DNA from 4 places in the Halomonas sp. EF61 genome. Region 3 is predicted to be linked to each of the others. Evidence: predicted binding sites of a transcription regulator. Region 3 holds the regulator's gene; each other region holds the start of a gene.

Region 1 (4,747 bases), on a different contig from region 3:
ACGCTGTCGGGCAGACCGCCCCCCAGGGTGCGCGTAAGCTGCAGCACCACCGCCAGCGCCAGGCTGCCGAGCGCCAGCCCCTCGAGCCAGGGCAGCGCCGGGCGGCGCTTCAGGCCCAGCCGGTTGGCGGTGAACATCGGGATCACCCGACCGCCCAGCACCCCCATGATCAGCGTTACCAGCAGCACCGCCAGGTAGGACGACTGGCGCACCAGCTCAGGGTCACCCTGGAGCACGCCCAGATGGCTGCCCAGGTTGGCACCGGCGAGGATCGCCAGCACCGGCACGAAGATCAGGTTGCGCCAGCGCTTCGCCCGGATCACCATCACCGCCATCACGGCGCAGACGATCAGCAGAAAGCCGACGTCCAGCGCCATCACCAGCGCCTGGGGCAAGACGGGAAAGGCCAGCCCCAGCCTGGCCGCCAGCCACAGTGCGACGAGCCCCAGCAGCGGGGCGCCATGGAGCCCCCTGAGGCCGGTCCAGGTCTGCACCGCGGTCAGCAAGAACCCCGACACCACCGCCCCCACCACCCCGAACAGCATCTCGTGCTGGTGCCACCACAGCATGCCCGCCCGGGGCGACAGCACGAAGATGCCGTGCCAGAAAGCGAGCCACACCAGCAGGGCCACCACGCTGAAGGCCGCCGCCAGCAGGAAGAAGGGACGAAAGGCGAGGCGCGCAAGAGGCAGACGAGCGGCGACGGATGACATGGCGAGTACCTGAGTAATTCACTTGGTCTTGTGAAGTCTGGCCCGCTTTGGACAACATCACCATGATGCACATCAAAGGCACTGCCGATGCCGCAAACCTGACTCACGCTGGCAAGCCCTGCATCCCCCAACCCAGCCCCAACCCCGCGACAGCCTCGCACGCCCTTGGCGATGACCAGGCCAGAATCAGGCCTTTAGCCCCAGCCGCCGCGCCAGGCGATGCAGATTGCCGGGGTCCAGCCCCAGCCGGCGAGCCGCCCCAGCCCAGTTGCCTTCAGTGTCCAGGGCCTGCCGGATGCGCTCGCGCTGAAAGGCCTCGGTGGCCTCCCGCAGCGAGGGCTCTCGATCCAGCGCCTCGCCCGCTGGACGATCGGCCGGCGACACGGCGCTTCGAGACGTGTCGCCTTGCGCTGCGGGCGCGTCGGTGGCCCGGGCTGTCGCCGGCGCCAGCCCCAGGTGTTCGACCTCGATGCGTACGCTACGGCGGCGAGCATCGGGCGTCCCGAGCACGTCCACCGAGGCCAATGCCAGCAGCGAGGCACGTGCCAGTAGTGACTCCAGCTCACGTACGTTGCCGGGCCAGTGCCAGGCCGCCAGCGACTCCCGCGCGGCCTCGCTCAGGCACAGGTTGCCGACGCCGAGACGCACCCGGTTCTGCTCCAGGAAGTGTCCGACCAGCAGCGCCAGGTCCTCGGGACGCTGGCGCAGCGGGGGCACCTCCAGCGGGAAGGCGCTGAGCCGATGATAGAGATCCTCGCGAAAGCGCCCCTGGGCGACCTCCAGGGCAAGATCCCGGTTGGTCACCGCGACCACCCGAACGTCGACATGCTGGAGCCGATCGCTGCCCAGCGGCTGGACCTCGCCTTCCTGCAGCACCCGCAACAGCTTCGGCTGCAGCTCCAGCGGCAGCTCGCCCACCTCGTCCAGCACCAGGGTGCCGCCGTCGGCCATCTGGAAGTGCCCGCGATGGTCGCTGATTGCCCCGGAGAACGCCCCGCGCCGATGGCCGAACAGGGCGCTCTCGATCAACGAGGCCGGCAGCGCGGCGCAGTTCACCACCACCAGGGGCCCATCGGCACGTCGCGAGCCGTGATGGAGGGCATGGGCGATGCGCTCCTTGCCGACGCCGGTCTCGCCCAGCACCAGCACGCTCATGTCGGTGGCGGCGACCAGCTCCACCGATGCCATCAGCTTGCGCATGGCGCCACTGCGCCAGCCGGTCAGCCGACGCGGCAACTGGCCGTGGTCATCGCGCTGCAGGGCGAGCTGCAGGCGGGCGCCGTCCAGACGCCGGGACAGCCGCAGGCAGGTGCCCAGCAACTCGGCCGCCGCCAGCAGGCCCTGGTCATCCAGCTCGGCCAGCGCCCCCGGGATCAGGGCGTCCAGGGTGACCATGCCGATCAGCTCATCGCCGTCGCGCAACGCCACCCCCAGGCAGTCATGGACAGGGCTGAGACCGTCATCCAGCAGTCCGTCGTAGGGATCAGGAAGGGGCGAGTCCGCGGCAAAGCGGCAGACCCCCGGCGCCTCGGCGATGGCGGCGAGGCGAGGATGCTCGCTCAAGGCGAAGGTCCTGCCGGCCACGCCCTCGGGCAGGCCGATGGTGGCCACCGGCCTGAGACCGGAGCCCTGCGCCACCAGCAGCGCGCTGGCATCCGCCGCGGTGGGGGCCACCAGTGATTCGAGCACGCCCTGCCAGGCCTCGGCGAGCTCGGGGCCCTGCTCATCGCCCAGGCGCTGCAGCAGGGCACGCAGGCGTCGTAGAAAGCTGACCACCTCGAATGTCCTTTTGACTATCAACAGTGTCAAAACGATAGCACTTGCAGTGTCAGATCGACATGCAATCTCGATTTCATTCGCAAGAGTTACCACTGCCCAGGGCGAATACCGGGACAGAATCGGGTCGGGAACGTGGCCGGGAACCGGGCCAGAAAAAAGGAGCCGGGTAGCGTGACCAGCGCTCTCGACAAGCGCCCTGTGGATCCACACTGCCCGCTCATTACCCGCTCTGGATCACCCACACTGTGGCAAGTTGGCGCACCTCAAGCGAAGCGGCATATCGCTTGCTCCATACAGGGTACAGAAAGGCGACGAGCGATACGCCCCGACCCCGTGGAAGCACCGAAGGTGTCGAGGCATATCAACCGATGCTCTGTTCACAAGCTGTAGAGAAAAAGTAGGCCCAAACGAGCCAGGCCTCCGACGCGGTGAAGGATTTTTGCCACAGTGGGAGCGCGCTGCGCCATATCCCTGACAGGAGACGCCATGACCACCGCTGCCCAAGACGCCATCATCGATGCCACCGCCCCTCTGGTCGCCGAACACCTCGACGCCATCACCGCCCGTTTCTATCCGCTGATGTTCGAGCGCTACCCGGAGGTCAAGGCGGTGTTCAACCAGGCCCATCAGGCCGACGGTGGCCAGCCGAAGGCGCTGGCGCGAGGGGTGCTGGCCTATGTCGGCCTGCGCCGCCAGCCCCAGGAGGTCATCGACTCGATGCAGACGGTGATCAGCAAGCACGTCTCGCTGGGCATCCAGCCCGAGCAGTACCCCATCGTCGGCGAATGCCTGATGGCCGCCATCGGCGAGGTGCTGGGCGAGGTGGTGACGCCGGAGATCGCCGACGCCTGGGCGGCCCTGTACAACGACCTGGCCGCGCTGTTGATCGCCGCCGAAGCCGAGCGCTACCAGGCCTTCGCCGATCGCCCCGGCGGCTGGCGTGGACTGCGCGAGTTTCGTGTCGCCCAGATCCAGCGCGAGTGCGAGGTGATTCGCTCCTTCACCCTGGAGCCGGTCGACGGCCAGCCGGTGGCCGACGCCGAGCCCGGCCAGTACATCGGCCTGCGTCTGGCGGTGGACGAGGCAATCGTGCATCGCCACTACAGCCTGTCCGGCAGCCCCAACGGCCGTAGCTATCGCATCTCGGTGAAACAGGAGCCGGGCGGCCTGGTCAGCAACTTCCTGCACCAGCAGATGCGCGTCGGCGACACCCTGGAACTGCTGCCCCCCGCCGGTGAGCTGACCCTGGACGATGGCGACGCGCCAGTAATGCTGATCAGCGGCGGCGTCGGCCAGACCCCGATGCTGCCGCTGGCACGCCAGGCCCTGGCCCAGGGACGCCGGGTCTGCTACATCCACGCTGCCCGGAACATCGACCACCACGCCTTCCGTGGTGAGGTCGACGCCCTTGCCCGAGACTATCCGCAGCTGCTGACCCGGGTCTGCGCCTACGAGGAAGGCGACGGCGGCGACATCAAGGGCCGCCTCGAGCGCGAGCTGCTGGCCCGCCTGCTGCCCGGCGGCGACGCCCAGTGCTACTTCGTCGGCCCGCCGCCCTTCATGAGCGCCATCGACAGCCATCTGGCAGAGCTGGGTATCCCCGAGCAGCGCCGTCACTACGAGCACTTCGGCCCCTCGCGTCCGCTCAGCAACACCAGTAGCGCCGCCTGACAAGCACGTCTGGCCGTCGCGTTCCACTCAGCCCACCACGACAAGGCCGCGCCCGAGGGCGCGGCCTTGTCGTGTCTTGCGGCGGTCGCTCACCGGCCAGGACATCAGGCGTGCTGTCGCGCCTCGGGCTTTCTCACCACCATGAAGTAGTAGAACACCCCGGTCAGCGCCAGGAAGAACAGGCTGTCGGGACTGGTGAGGAAGATCAGCGGGTTGCCGTCGGACAGCGACAGCGAGCGTCGGCAGTATTCCTCCAGGCTCGGGCCGAGCACGAAGCCGAGCAGCAGGCAGGCCACCGGATAGCCCTGACGCCGCAGCAGGAAGGCGAGCACCCCGAACACCAGCGCCAGTCCCATCTGGAAGATCGAGTAGGTGGCCACGTAGCAGCCGACCAGCGCGATCACCGCGATGCTGGCGTAGAGCACATCGCGGCGGATCGAGACGATCCGCACGAACCAGGGCCCCAGCACGTAGAGCGTCAGCGGCACCATCACCAGGGCCGCCACCAGCAGCGCCATGAACATCGGTGCCACCAGCGCAAGCTGGCTGTCGAGGAACTGCGGCCCGGGCTGCAGGCCGTTGAT
Region 2 (4,747 bases), on a different contig from region 3:
CCTCCAGCGTGACCCTGTCGCGACCCTCGCACAGGGCGATGTCACCGTCCTTCAGTTGGTATTCTCCGGGGATCATCCTGCGCCCTCCCTATTGGTATCAGCGTATGAGCCTGTCGTGTCGCGCCCGGATCAAGCCGGGAGCTGGCAGCGTCACGAGATCGGGTTGTGCACCGTCACCAGCTTGGTGCCGTCAGGAAAGGTGGCCTCGACCTGCACCTCGTCGACCATTTCCGCCACCCCTTCCATCACCTCGTCACGCCCCAGTATCTGGCGCCCTCGGCTCATCATTTCGGCGACGCTCAAGCCTTCCCGGGCACCCTCCATGATCTCGCAGCTGATCAAGGCCACCGCCTCGGGATAGTTCAGCTTGAGCCCCTTGGCGCGTCGCCGCTCGGCCACCAGGCCAGCGGTAAACAGCAAGAGCTTGTCCTTGTCACGCGGTGTCAGCTCCATCCTTTCATCCTCGATGTTGGTCAGGGTGGCCAGGGGTCGCCTGTCCCGCCCGGCATGACATTCAGGTAAACCAGATGCGCGGCACACAGGCCTCGCGATCCATCAGCATCGGACGCAGCAACGTCCAGGCCGCCTCGCACAGCGACCAGGCCTCGCGCCGCGAGTGACCGAGGTAGCGCAGCAGCAGGACGCCATCACGCACGGTGACGGCCCAGCGCTCGGCTTCATCAGCGCCGGGACTGCCGGCAAGGTCACTCCCTCCCTGCCCCAACCCTTGGCGCAGACGTTCGATCGCCGCGGACTCGTCTTCGAGCCCGACCGCCCACAGGGTTGCCTGGACGCTGCACCCTCGCTGCCCCCAGGCGCCGTGAAAACGACGATGGTCAGGGTCGAGGGGCTGGCGCTCGATCCACAGTGGTCGTCCGTCCCGGGACAGCCGGAAGCGCTGTTCGAGGTGGCCGCTGGCAAACGGCAGGTCACTGGCCGGCCGGCCCAGCGCCAGCACCTCCCAGCCCAGGCAGCGGGCGCTGCCGGAAAGCTCGATCTCGGTGGCCTGCACCCCTCGCGAGCCGTCGAAGGCGATGGTTTCCTGGGGCAACCACTCGAGCAGCCCGCCCTCCTCGACCACCAGACGAGTGCGCTGGGACCAGGCCACGGCGTTGCGGTCGGCCCGATACAGCTTGTTGGCCGCCGGTGTGGTCAGCAGCGCCCGCGCCCCCGCGCCCACCCGCGCCTGGATATCCAGGATATCGCCGCTGACCAGCCCCCCCGGGGGATGCAGCAGATAGACGTGGCAGGTGCCGTCGCGGCCTTCGGGATAGAAGGGACGCTGCACCCGCAGGGGACCGCGATGATCCACTCGATAGAGGCGAGTGGCCTGGCCATCATGGCGAAAGCCGAGATCGAGGCTGGCCTCCCAGCGCCGTCCCGCGTCGAAGCGATGGCCGTGCCGATCGGTCGAATCCTGTGTTGTCTGCGCGCTCATGGCTCTCCCGGGCGGTCCGTCGAGTCGGCGTGGCAAGCGAAAGTAAAAAAGGCCACCACCATTGCCCAATCAAGGTGCAAGCCCCGTACCAGCTTCTCAAATCTCTATTTTTCTACTTATTTTTCAATTTCTTATAAAACAGCCAACGATTGCACCAGAGAAAAGCACGCCTTTGGTCGCGCACAAAAAAAGTGCGCAACCTTACGATTGCGCACCATTGATGTGCAGCGATTCATCCTGATTGACGCGCTACCGCTCAGACGGTCAGGTAGCGCTTCACCACGGCGTCGTCGAGCTCACCGATATCACCGACGGCGACTCTCCGCCCGCGATCGAGGATGGCGAAGTGGTCGGCGAAGCGACGGGCAAAGGGCAGTTTCTGCTCCACCAGCAGCACGGTCAGCCCATCATCGGCGATCAACCGACGGATGACTTCGCCGACCTGGGCGACGATATTGGGCTGGATGCCCTCCCCCGGCTCGTCGAGGATCAACAGCTTCGGCTCGATCACCAGGGCGCGCCCGATCGCCAGCTGCTGCTGCTGACCGCCGGACAGATCGCCGCCCCGCCGGTGACGCATCTCCTTGAGCACCGGGAACAGCTCATAGATGCGTTCAGGCACCTGGCGCAGGCCATCACCACGGGCGGCAAGGCCAGTGCGCAGATTCTCCTCCACCGTCATCAGCGGAAAGATCTGGCGTCCCTGGGGCACATAGCCCACGCCCAGGCGTGAGCGATCCTCGAGGCGACGCTTCTCCAGCGCGACACCGTCGGCGTAGTGAAGCTCACCGCCGGTAATCGGCACCTCGCCCATGATCGCCTTCATCAGGGTGGTCTTGCCGACGCCATTGCGACCCAGCACACAGGTACAGGCCGCCCTGGGCACGTCGAGATCGAGATCCCACAGAGTATGGCTCTCGCCATAGAACTGATTGAGCCCGCGAATGCTCAGCATCGATCCACCTCCTTGCCCATCTCCTGCACCCACCGGCCACAGACCTTCGCCCACAGCGTGGCCAACCTGCCGCGGGATGCGCTGTCCGCCCAGTACAGCGCCCTTACCGAAGACTGCTGAGGTACTCGCTCCACTCCGATCATGCCGCCTCCTCGTCGCCACCCAGGTAGACCTCGATCACCCTGGGGTCGCTTGCCACCTTGTCCATACTGCCCTCGGCCAGTACCGAACCCTGATGCAGCACCGTCACCGTGCGGGCGATCGAACGCACAAAGCCCATGTCGTGCTCCACCACCACCACCGAGTGCTTGCCGGCGAGGCTCAACAACAGCTCTGCGGTACGCTCCATCTCCTGCTCGGTCATCCCCGCCACCGGCTCGTCGACCAGCAACAGCCGAGGGCGCTGCATCAACAGCATGCCGATCTCGAGCCACTGCTTCTGTCCGTGGGACAGGATGCCCGCCTGGCGGCGACTGAGCGACGCCAGGCCCACCGTCTCGAGCACCTCCTCGATTCGCGCCAGCACCTCCCCGGTCATGCGCGCCTTGAGCGTCGGCCACAGACTCTTGTCCATGGCCATCGCCAGCTCGAGGTTCTCGAACACCGTCAGCGCCTCGAACACCGTGGGCTTCTGGAACTTGCGCCCGATGCCGAGCCGGGCGATCTCCGGCTCGTTCTTGGTCAACAGGTTGTGGCGGCTGCCGAACCACACGCTACCCTGATCCGGGCGCGTCTTGCCGGTGATGATGTCCATCATGGTGGTCTTGCCGGCCCCGTTGGGGCCAATGATGCAGCGCAGTTCGCCGTCGTCGATGGTCAGGTTGAGATCATTGATGGCCTTGAAGCCGTCGAAGCTCACCGACACGTCCTCGAGATAGAGGATCGGGCCGTGGCGTACGTCGACCGGCGATTGTTCCGGGACCAGGAAGTCGAAGACCCGATCGCGATCGGCCAGGCTCTGAAGAAAGCTCATGAGGTGGCCTCCCTGGGGGTTGCATCCAGCGTGTCGGTTGGCGTGTCGGTTGGCGTGTCGCTGTCATCGTCGCTGCCTTGCTGGCGAGAGCGTGACAAAAGCCCGGCGATGCCCTGAGGCAGCAGCACTGTCACCAGCACGAACAGCGCACCGAGCGCGAACAGCCAGGCCTCCGGCATCACCCCGGTAAACACGCTCTTGGCGTAGTTCACCGCCAGCGCACCGATCACCGCGCCATAGAGGGTGGCACGACCACCCAGGGCCACCCACACCACCACCTCGATGGAGAACAGCGGCGAGAACTCGCTGGGGTTGATGATGCCCACCTGGGGCACATAGAGGGCGCCGGCTACCCCGGCCAGCATGGCCGAGACGACGAACACGAACAGCTGATAGCGCTCCACCCGGTAGCCGAGAAAGCGGGTGCGGGACTCGGCGTCGCGCACCGCCACGCAGACCCGCCCAAGCTTGCTGACCACGATGGCACGACACAGCAGGAAACCCAGCGCCAGCGCTACGCCGGATGCGATAAACAGCCCCAGTCGTGTGGCGTCGGCGGACAGGTCGAAGCCCAGCAGTTCCTTGAAGTCGGTCAGGCCGTTGTTGCCGCCAAAGCCCATCTCGTTGCGGAAGAACGCCAGCATCAGCGCAAAGGTCAGCGCCTGGGTGATGATCGACAGGTAGACCCCGGTGACCCGCGAACGGAACGCCAGGAAGCCGAACACCAGCGCCAGCAGGCCCGGCGCCAGCAGCACCATCACAAAGGCAAAACCGGCCATGTCGAAGCCAAGCCAGTACCAGGGCAGGCTGTCCCAGTCGAGGAACACCATGAAGTCCGGCAGCAGTGGATCGCCGTAGACACCGCGGTCGCCGATCTGGCGCATCAGGTACATGCCCATGGCGTAGCCGCCGAGGGCGAAGAAGGCGCCGTGGCCCAGGCTGAGAATCCCCAGGTAACCCCAGACCAGATCCACCGCCACCGCCAGCAGCGCATAGCACAGGTACTTGCCCAGCAAGGTAACGGTATAAGTAGAGACGTGCAGCGGGTGCTCCGGCGCCAGCAGCAGATTCGCCGCCACCACCAGCGCCATGGTGGCACCGAGCACCGCCAGGAAGATCAGAGTCGACCGCTCGCCGAACGGGCGAGCCAGCCATAGTCGGGATGATGGCATCGCTCAGCCCTCCGCCGCGCGGCCCTTCTGGGGAAAGAGTCCCCTCGGGCGCTTTTGAATGAACAGAATGATGAACACCAGCACCAGGATCTTGGCCAGTACCGCCCCGGCCCAGGGCTCCAGCACCTGATTGATCACCCCCAGCGAGAGCCCCGCCACCAGGGTGCCCCACAGATTGCCGACCCCGCCGAACACCACCACCATGAAGG
Region 3 (4,747 bases):
GGGGCCGGCAAGACCACCTCCTTCTACATGATCGTCGGCCTGGTCAGAGCCGACGCCGGCAGCATCAGCATCGATGATCGGGACCTGAGCCGCGCGGCCATGCACCAGCGCGCGCTGGCCGGTATCGGCTACCTGCCTCAGGAGGCTTCGATCTTTCGCAAGCTGTCGGTGGCCGACAACATCATGGCGATCCTCGAGACCCGCAAGGACCTCGACCGCGAGGGCCGAGAAGCACGTCTCGAGCAACTCCTCGAGGATTTCCACGTCAGCCATATTCGTGACAACCCCGGCATGAGCCTGTCCGGCGGGGAGCGGCGCCGGGTCGAGATCGCTCGCGCCCTGGCCACCGAGCCGGCCTTTATCCTGCTCGATGAACCCTTCGCCGGGGTCGACCCGATCTCGGTGGGCGAGATCAAGTCCATCATTCGTCAACTCAAGGCCCGCGATATCGGCGTCCTGATCACCGATCACAACGTGCGCGAGACCCTCGATATCTGCGATCGTGCCTACATCGTCGGCGACGGCCAGATCATCGCTGAGGGCAGCGCCGAGTCCATCCTCGCCAACCAGCGCGTCAAGGAGGTCTACCTGGGCGAGAACTTCCGCCTCTAGACCGCAGGGCCGCCCGACAGCCGCAGTCGCAGTCGCAGTCGCATCAAGCGGCCGCAACACTTGCCAGCATCAGCATCCAACCGCCGGCCCCGAAAGGGTCGGCCTCACCTTGCACACAGGGCCTCCCTCGAAAGAAGCACCTCCCCCCTACCAAGTTGTTCCACATCGACCTTTACACTCCCTCCCACAGGTCAAAAAACACCAACTTGGCAAGATGCTTGCATGTCTGATGACTCGTCGTTAGGGTAAAGCCTTTCGACAACACTGGTGGATCCCGACCCATGGCCCTCAAGGCGTCACTGCAGCTGCGCATCGGTACCCAGCTGACCATGACCCCGCAACTGCAACAGGCGATCGGCCTGCTGCAGCTTTCGACCCTGGACCTGCGCCAGGAGGTCCAGCAGGCGCTGGAGGCCAACCCCATGCTCGAACTCGAGGACGAGTTCGGCGAACAGCAGACGAGGGAAGCCGTGGAAGATGACTGGGCGGATCAGATTCCCTCGGAACTCAGTGTGGACAGCGACTGGTCCGACACCTACCAGGACCTGGGCACCACCCCCGCCGGCAGTGGCGAGGCGCCGGATTTCGAGCGCCAGGCAAGCTCCCAGTCACTGCACAGCCACCTGAGCTGGCAACTGGCGATGCTCGACGTCAGCGACCAGGAGCGCCTGATCGCCGAGAGCCTGCTCGACGCGGTCAACGCCGACGGCTATCTCGAGCAGACGCTGGATGACATTGCCCAGGGGCTCGAGCAAGACGGTCGTCGCCCCCCTCCCCTCGCCGAGGTGGAGGCGGTGCTGGTTCGGCTGCAACAGTTCGAACCGACCGGAGTGTTCGCCCGCGACCTGCGCGAGTGTTTGATGCTGCAACTGGATAGCCTGCCTCGCGATACCGTCCTGCTGCCCCAGGCCGGACGACTGGTAAGACAGTTTCTCGAGGCGCTGGCCAGCGGCGACCGACGTCTGCTGAAGCGCCGACTAGGACTCGATGACGACCAACTCGACAGCGTCATCGAGCTGATCCGGAGCCTCGACCCACGTCCCGGCAGCCAGTTCGGTGACAGCGATAACGACTACGTCATACCCGACCTGGTGGTACGCCACACCGAAGAGGGCTGGCGCGTTGAACTCAACCCGGATGCAATGCCCCGACTGCGCATCCAGCCCGACTACGCTGCACTGATTCGGCGCGCGGACAAGAGCCAGGACAACCAGTTCCTCAAGGACCACCTGCAGGAGGCGCGCTGGCTGATCAAGAGTCTGTCCAGCCGCAACGACACCTTACTGAAGGTCGGCCGGGAAATCATGGTGCGTCAGATCGACTTCCTCGAGCAGGGAGAAGCGGCCATGAAACCGTTGGTGCTGGCCGATATCGCAGACAAGGTGGAGATGCACGAGTCCACCATCTCCCGCGTGACCACCCAGAAGTTCGTGCACACGCCTCGCGGCGTGTTCGAGTTGAAGTATTTTTTCTCGAGCCAGGTCGGCCAGGATGGCGACGCCCATTCCAGTACCGCCATCCGCGCCATGATCAAATCGTTGATTCAAAAGGAACCTGCCCGCAAACCTCTGTCGGACAGCAAACTGGTGGAATTGCTGGCGGAAGACGGCGTCAATGTCGCCAGACGCACCGTGGCAAAGTACCGGGAAGCCATGAATATTCCGTCTTCCAGCGAGCGCAAGCGACTGCGCTGAGGCCTTGCGCTGCGGCGTCGCTAGCCTAGTTATCGGGAAAGCGCAAGCACTTGAAATTTCGCATGACATCTGCGTCTTTCTGCGTAGCGTCGAGGGGGTTTGCAGGATCGGAAAAAGGGTTACAATCAAGCCACCACCCGAAAGAGCAAGGAGCCTGTCATGCAAGTCAACATCACCGGCCACCACGTCGAATTGACCGATCCCCTGCGTGACTACGTACAAGAGAAGCTCACCCGTGTGGAGCGCCACTACGACAACATCACCAACGTCCAGGTGACCCTCTCGGTGGAAAAGGAACGCCAGCTGGCCGCCTGCACCCTTCACGCCGCCGGTGCCGACCTGCATGCCGAAGCGCAGGACGGCGACATGTATGCTGCTATCGACGCCCTTGCCGACAAGCTGGACCGCCAGCTGGTCAAGCACAAGGAAAAATCCCAAGCCCGCGCCCAAGGCGCCGGAATTCGCTGACTCTCATGACATTGGAAGCCATTCTCCCTCCCGAGCGCACATTGTTCGATGTCCCGGGAGGCAGCAAGAAGAGGGTGCTGGAGTTTTTCAGCACCTTCATTGCGCAGAACACCCCGAGCCTGGACAGCCAGGAGGTCTTCAGTCGGCTGATCGGACGTGAGCGCCTGGGCAGTACCGGCATAGGCAATGGCGTCGCCATTCCCCATGCCCGCAACCCCCACTGCAAGGCGCCCATCTCCGGCTTCCTCAAACTCGCGGAACCTGTCGACTTCGATGCCATCGATGGTGAGCCCGTCGATCTGGTGTTCGTACTGCTGGTACCGGAAGAGGCCGACGACGCCCATCTCGCCCTGCTCGGCCAGGTCGCCGGCGTCATGAACGACGCCGACACACGTCACCGTCTGCGCCACGCCAGCTCCCAGCGCGAGCTTCACGAGCGCCTGCAGGAAGCCATCCGCCAACAGGCGCCAGGGGACGACACTCCCTCCTGATCGCGGCCTTGCCTAGGCCATCAGCAATGGACGCCTGCCCAAGGAGACAGGACATGCAGCTCGTGATCATCAGTGGTCGCTCCGGCTCGGGAAAGTCCGTGGCCCTTCAAGCCCTGGAGGACCTGGGGTTCTACGCCATCGACAACCTTCCCGCGACCTTGCTGGGCGCCCTGGTGGACGAGCTGGAAAACGGTCATTCCCGCCGTATCGCCGTCAGCGTCGACGCCCGCAACCTGCCTGAGGCACTGGAACGCTTCCCCGCCCAGCTGGCGTCCCTCAAGCAGAGTCCGATCGACTGCCAGGTGGTCTACCTGACCAGTGATGCGCGAATTCTGCTCGAGCGTTATTCCCACACGCGGCGCCGTCACCCCCTGACCCGTGATAGCGACATGACCCTGGCGGAAGCCATCGAGTCCGAACAGAAGGCCCTTTCGGGTATTCGAGACCTGGCCGATCTGGTCATCGACAGCTCTCGCCTGTCGGTGCACGAACTGCGTTCGCGCATCGCCGAACAGGTCGCCGACCACCGCAGCGGCCAGTTGAGCCTGACCGTGGAGTCCTTCGGCTTCAAGCGTGGCGTGCCGCCGGATGCAGACATCGTGTTCGATGCCCGCTGTCTGCCCAATCCCTACTGGGAACCATCGCTGCGTGATGCCAATGGCTGCGATCCCAGCGTCATCGACTTCCTCGAACGCTATCAGGACGTCGCCGACATGAAGCGCGACATTCTCGCCTGGGTGCGCACCTGGCTACCGCGCTATCAGCAAAGCCAGCGCAGCTACCTCACCGTGGCGGTGGGCTGCACCGGAGGACAGCATCGTTCGGTCTACCTGGCCGAGGGAATCGCCTCGGCCCTGGCCGACCAGCATCCCCGCGTCCGTCTACGCCACCGCGAACTCGGCCAGCAACGCCGACTGGACAGCGGAGGACTCTAGGCGTGGCCCGACGCACCCTGACCCTGACCAATCGTCGTGGCCTGCATGCACGCGCCGCGACACGCCTGGTCACCTGCTGCCAACCCTTTGACGCCACCGTCACCGTCCACCATGGCAGCCGCTCGGGTGACGCCGCCAACATCATGTCGCTGCTGATGCTGGCCGCCCCCTGCGGAACGGAACTGACCCTGGAGGCCGAAGGCAAGGACGCGGACGCGGTGCTGGACGCTCTGGAGGCACTGTTCGACGCACGCTTCGACGAAGACGCCTGACGTCTTCCCTCTCCTTGTTTTGACCGCCACCCCCTGCCTGCCAAGGACGCCATGCAACTGATCCAGACCGGCAAGTACACCGAGGTCCACTACGATCCGGACCAGGACGCCTTCATCAAGACCTTCACGCCCAAGACCAGCGATCGCTGGCGCTACCGCCTGGGCATCCGGCGCTACCCCGGCCACAATTTTCGCTATGTCGCCGGCCGACTGGAGCGACTGGGTATCGCCACACCGAAAATCCTGTCGGCAGAGCGCTATCGCCTGGTCACCGC
Region 4 (4,747 bases), on a different contig from region 3:
TTCTCGGGCAAGGCCTGGACCCGGGCAGGGACTATGCCTGGCGATAACGGGTGCATGGAACGACCGTGCGGCGCCCGTCAGCCCTTGCGCAACAGTCGATCCAGCTGGCGATAGCCGATGGCCTCGATCAGATCATCACGGCTCGGACGCTCGCGCCCGGCCAGGTCGGCCAGGGTCAGCGCCACCCGCAGCACCCGGTGGTAGGCCCGGGCGGACAGCCGCAGGCGCTCAAGCGATTGCGCCAGCCAGGTGCGCTCGGCCACCTCCAGGGCGCAGGCGCGCTCCAGCGCGGCGCCGGCGAGCTGGGCGTTGAGCGTCCCCCTCTGCTGCTGACGCTGACGCGCCGCCATCACGCGTCGGCGCACCATCTCGGTGCTTTCCCCCGGCTGATGCGACGTCAACTGTTCCACCGGCAGCGCCGGCACCTCCACCTGCAGGTCGATGCGATCTAGCAGGGGGCCGGACAGGCGCGCCTGATAGCGCTGGATCTGGGACGCGGTGCATACACAGTCCTGACGCGGATCCCCCAGATGGCCGCAGGGGCAAGGATTCATTGCGGCAACGAGTTGAAAACGAGCAGGAAATCGTCGTTCGTGGCTGGCCCTGGCGATATGGATCTCGCCGCTTTCCAGCGGCTCGCGCAACACCTCCAGCACCTGGCGACTGAACTCCGGCAGCTCGTCGAGAAACAGCACGCCGCGATGGGCCAGCGAGATCTCGCCGGGCCGCGGACGTGAGCCGCCACCGACCAGCGAGACCGCGCTGGCGGTGTGGTGAGGCGAGCGAAACGGACGACGGCCAAAGCCATCGGACAGGGGAAGCGCGCACACCGAGCGAATCGCCGCTACCTCCAGCGCCTCGTCATCGCCAAGCGGCGGCAAGAGCCCGGGCAGTCGGCTGGCCAGCAACGTCTTGCCGGTGCCGGGCGGCCCGGCAAACAGCAGGTTGTGCCCACCCGCCGCCGCCACCTCCAGCGCTCGCCGGGCCTGATACTGGCCACGCACATCGCACAGATCCAGCGCCGCAGGCCCGTCTTGCGGCGGTGCGGCGGGTAGGTGAGCAACGAGGGGAATGCGCCCGACCAGGTGGGCGACGACGTCGAGCAGGTGCGCCGCCGGCAGCACCTCCAGTCCATTGACCAGGGCCGCCTCATCGGCGTTGGCCTCGGGCAGGATCAGGCGCCGCCCGGCCTGACGGGTGGCCATGGCGAAGGGCAGCATGCCGGCTACCGGCCGCAACCGGCCATCGAGGGCCAGTTCGCCGGCACACTCGACACCCTCCAGTGCGGCGGCGGGCAACTGGCCGGAAGCCACCAGCAGACCCAGCGCGATGGGCAAATCGAAGCGTCCACCCTCCTTGGGCAGATCGGCGGGAGCAAGATTCAGGGTAATACGGCGTAGCGGGTAGTCGAGGCCGCAGGTGGCAAGGGCGCTGCGCACCCGTTCGCGGCTTTCGCGCACTGCGGTCTCGGGCAGGCCGACCAGGGTCATGCCCGGCAGGCCGTTGGCCAGGTGTACCTCGACCTGCACCTCGGGGGCGTCCAGCCCCAGTCCCGCACGGGTGGCAATGATGGCAAGCGTCATGGGCTCCCTGCCTGACGGAAGGCTCATGACCAGTAGAGCACGCCCACCTCACCGGCGCCGCATACCGGCCCCCCGCCAGGGCGGGCCGGCATATCTTGTGATGTTCTGCGTCCGAAGCCTCAGGCGGAGGGCTTGTCGGCTGAACCGCTCGACGCCTCGTCCTGCTTGCCCTGTTCCGGCACCGGCGGCACCGGCACCTCGGCGGCTTCCTCGGCCACGGCAGGCGCCGCGGTCGCTTCGCCAGCGGGCGCTGCACGTTCCTCGACCAGGCTCTCCAGCGCCGCCACCTGCTTTTCCAGCGCCTCGACCCGGGAGCGGGTGCGCTGCAACACGTCCATGAGGATGTCGAAATCCTCGCGTGACACCAGTTCGAGACGATCGAAGGCGCCACGCACCACCTGCTGGACCCCCTTCTGAATGTCTTCCGGGGCCTGGGAGGCGCCCTGCAAGCGCTCGCCGATCTGCTGTGCCAAACGGCTGATGCGATCCTGACTGACCATGATGGCTCTCCTTGAAACGTCGATGGGAACTCCGTTGCCGACAGGATACGCAAGCCGGGCGCCCAACGCATGCTTCGTGGCCCTTGCCCATTGGCGCCCGGCGCATTGGCGACTCCCTGATACCTACACGCGCCCCGGCACGCGACGCAGCACGCGGCCCAACACTCTACCAAGCACAACATGCTCACCAATGACGCACCACCAATACGCGCCAGCACCAAAACAGTGCATTAACTTTGATGCAGTGCCGCAAACTCGCGGGTGTTTTTCGTTTCTCGCTTTCCAAAACAACCACAAGCCATTGTAAACAAAGCTTTTGCCAAATTTATGGCACGTATATCGCTATGCATAGATATCCATGCACCGAGCGGACACAAGCCGCCACCTTATGCACGTAGGGAGCCATGCCATGAAACTGATCACCGCCATCATCAAGCCCTTCAAGCTGGACGACGTCCGCGAGGCGCTGGCCGACAACGGCGTCCAGGGCATCACCGTGACCGAGGTCAAGGGCTTCGGCCGCCAGAAGGGCCACACCGAGCTATACCGCGGCGCCGAGTATGTCGTCGACTTTCTGCCCAAGGTGAAGGTCGAGGTTGCGATCGACGAGGCCCGACTGGACAGCGTGCTGGAAGCCATCTGCAACGCGGCCAACAGCGGCAAGATCGGTGACGGCAAGGTGTTCGTCACGCCGCTGGAAGACGTCATCCGCATTCGCACCGGCGAGCGCGGCTCCGACGCGGTCTGATCCCCGTCCCCTGACCCGACTTCCGATAAAAATATAGCGAGACACTTCCATGGTCGATATCAGTGAACTCAGCTACGCGCTGGACACCTTCTACTTCCTTATCTGCGGCGCCCTGGTCATGTGGATGGCCGCCGGCTTTGCCATGCTCGAGGCCGGCCTGGTCCGAGCCAAGAACACCGCCGAGATTCTGACCAAGAACATCGTGCTGTTCGCGGTCGCCTGCACCATGTATCTGCTGGTGGGCTACGCCCTGATGTACTCCTCCGACGCCGGCGGCTTCATCCCCAACCTCGGCTTCTTGATCGGCGCCGAAAACAGCGTCGATGCGGTGCTGGCAGGTGGTGAAGACGCACCCTACTACTCGGCCCGCGCCGACTTCTTCTTCCAGGTCGTGTTCGTGGCCACCGCCATGTCGATCGTCTCCGGCGCTGTCGCCGAGCGCATGAAGCTGTGGGCCTTCCTGGCCTTCGCCGTGGTCATGACCGCCGTGATCTACCCGGTCTCCGGCTACTGGACCTGGGGCGGCGGCTGGTTGTCCGAAGCAGGCTTCTCCGACTACGCAGGTTCCGGCATTGTCCACATGGCGGGTGCCGCTGCAGCCCTGGCCGGTGTGCTGGTGCTCGGTCCGCGCAAGGGCAAGTACGGCAAGAACGGCGCCATCTACGCCATCCCCGGTGCCAACATGCCGCTGGCGACCCTGGGTACCTTCGTCCTGTGGCTGGGCTGGTTCGGCTTCAACGGCGGCTCCGAGCTCAAGCTCTCCGACGTGTCTTCCGCCAACAACATGGCCCAGGTGCTGGTGAACACCAACGCTGCCGCCGCCGGGGGTGTCATCGCCGCGCTGATCCTGGCCAAGATCTGGTTCCGCAAGGCCGACCTGACCATGGCCCTGAACGGCGCCATCGCTGGCCTGGTCTCCATTACCGCCGACCCGCTGTCCTCCACGGCCCTCGGCGCCACCCTGATCGGTGCAGTCGGCGGTGTCCTGGTGGTGGTCGCCATCGTGGTCCTCGACAAGCTGCGCCTGGACGATCCGGTCGGTGCCATCTCCGCCCACGGTGTGGCCGGTATCTGGGGTGTCCTGGCGGTCCCGCTGAACAACGCCGACGCCACCTTCGGCGCACAGATGCTCGGCATCATCGGCATCTTCGCCTGGGTCTTCACCGCTAGCCTGGTCGTGTGGCTGATCATCAAGGCAATCATGGGTGTGCGTGTCAGCGAAGAAGAAGAATACGAAGGCGTCGACCTGGCCGAATGTGGTCTCGAAGCCTACCCCGAGTTTAACGTCGCCAAGAAGTAAGCCTGAGCTTACCCGCGACACCAGTGAGCTGGCGTGCTCCTCCTGGCCCCTTCGGGGGCCTTTTTTATTGCTGTTCGCCAGGGGTATGCTTTGTCACACTAGTCAGGACAGGCGCAACGGCGCGCCGCCAACGGGTTGGCGCCAGGCACGACCGACGCCGCCCCCACACGGACAGGATGAGGAACCCGCCATGAAACTGGTGACCGCGATTATCAAGCCATTCAAGCTCGACGACGTCCGCGAGTCGCTCTCCGAGATCGGTGTTCAGGGCATCACCGTCACTGAAGTGAAGGGCTTTGGCCGTCAGAAGGGCCACACCGAGCTGTACCGGGGAGCCGAGTACGTGGTCGACTTTCTGCCCAAGGTGAAGCTTGAGGTGGCGGTCGACGACGGTATGACCGAGCAGGTCATCGAAGCCATCGTCCAGGTCGCCAACACCGGCAAGATCGGTGATGGCAAGATCTTCGTCACCCCGCTGGAACAGGTCATTCGTATCCGTACCGGCGAGACCGACAAGGACGCTGTCTGACCGACGATGGCAGCTGTCTTCAGCCACCCCCCTCGAGCAGGTCATTCGTATCCGACCCGGCGTGACCGACAAGGATGCTGTCTGACC

The links. The regulator sigma-54, encoded in region 3, starts transcription at its own class of promoters, with help from an activator protein. The targets are predictions, from matches to a motif close to TGGCACNNNNNTTGCTNT.
Region 1: hmpA (NO-inducible flavohemoprotein) is a predicted target of sigma-54. The motif match lies at 2,766-2,783, and genes of this name have one in related genera.
Region 2: NFI08_RS15810 (urease accessory protein UreD) is a predicted target of sigma-54. The motif match lies at 1,512-1,529, and genes of this name have one in related genera.
Region 4: NFI08_RS06320 (P-II family nitrogen regulator) is a predicted target of sigma-54. The motif match lies at 2,412-2,429, and genes of this name have one in related genera.

Annotation. Positions count from the first base shown of each region.
Region 1 is NZ_JAMSHM010000001.1:913,808-918,554, forward strand. It holds gene NFI08_RS04050 (NnrS family protein) at 1-713, opposite strand, end outside; gene norR (nitric oxide reductase transcriptional regulator NorR) at 900-2,489, opposite strand; gene hmpA (NO-inducible flavohemoprotein) at 2,979-4,163, shown strand; gene NFI08_RS04065 (tripartite tricarboxylate transporter permease) at 4,268-4,747, opposite strand, start outside.
Region 2 is NZ_JAMSHM010000003.1:217,640-222,386, reverse strand. It holds gene NFI08_RS15820 (urease subunit beta) at 1-76, opposite strand, end outside; gene ureA (urease subunit gamma) at 151-453, opposite strand; gene NFI08_RS15810 (urease accessory protein UreD) at 515-1,438, opposite strand; gene urtE (urea ABC transporter ATP-binding subunit UrtE) at 1,695-2,393, opposite strand; gene urtD (urea ABC transporter ATP-binding protein UrtD) at 2,533-3,366, opposite strand; gene urtC (urea ABC transporter permease subunit UrtC) at 3,363-4,538, opposite strand; gene urtB (urea ABC transporter permease subunit UrtB) at 4,542-4,747, opposite strand, start outside.
Region 3 is NZ_JAMSHM010000002.1:152,509-157,255, forward strand. It holds gene lptB (LPS export ABC transporter ATP-binding protein) at 1-612, shown strand, start outside; gene NFI08_RS09765 (RNA polymerase factor sigma-54) at 894-2,306, shown strand; gene hpf (ribosome hibernation-promoting factor, HPF/YfiA family) at 2,466-2,774, shown strand; gene ptsN (PTS IIA-like nitrogen regulatory protein PtsN) at 2,780-3,265, shown strand; gene rapZ (RNase adapter RapZ) at 3,319-4,200, shown strand; gene NFI08_RS09785 (HPr family phosphocarrier protein) at 4,203-4,472, shown strand; gene NFI08_RS09790 (BUD32 family EKC/KEOPS complex subunit) at 4,524-4,747, shown strand, end outside.
Region 4 is NZ_JAMSHM010000001.1:1,448,451-1,453,197, reverse strand. It holds gene NFI08_RS06330 (YifB family Mg chelatase-like AAA ATPase) at 78-1,583, opposite strand; gene NFI08_RS06325 (accessory factor UbiK family protein) at 1,703-2,083, opposite strand; gene NFI08_RS06320 (P-II family nitrogen regulator) at 2,493-2,831, shown strand; gene NFI08_RS06315 (ammonium transporter AmtB) at 2,881-4,131, shown strand; gene glnK (P-II family nitrogen regulator) at 4,322-4,660, shown strand.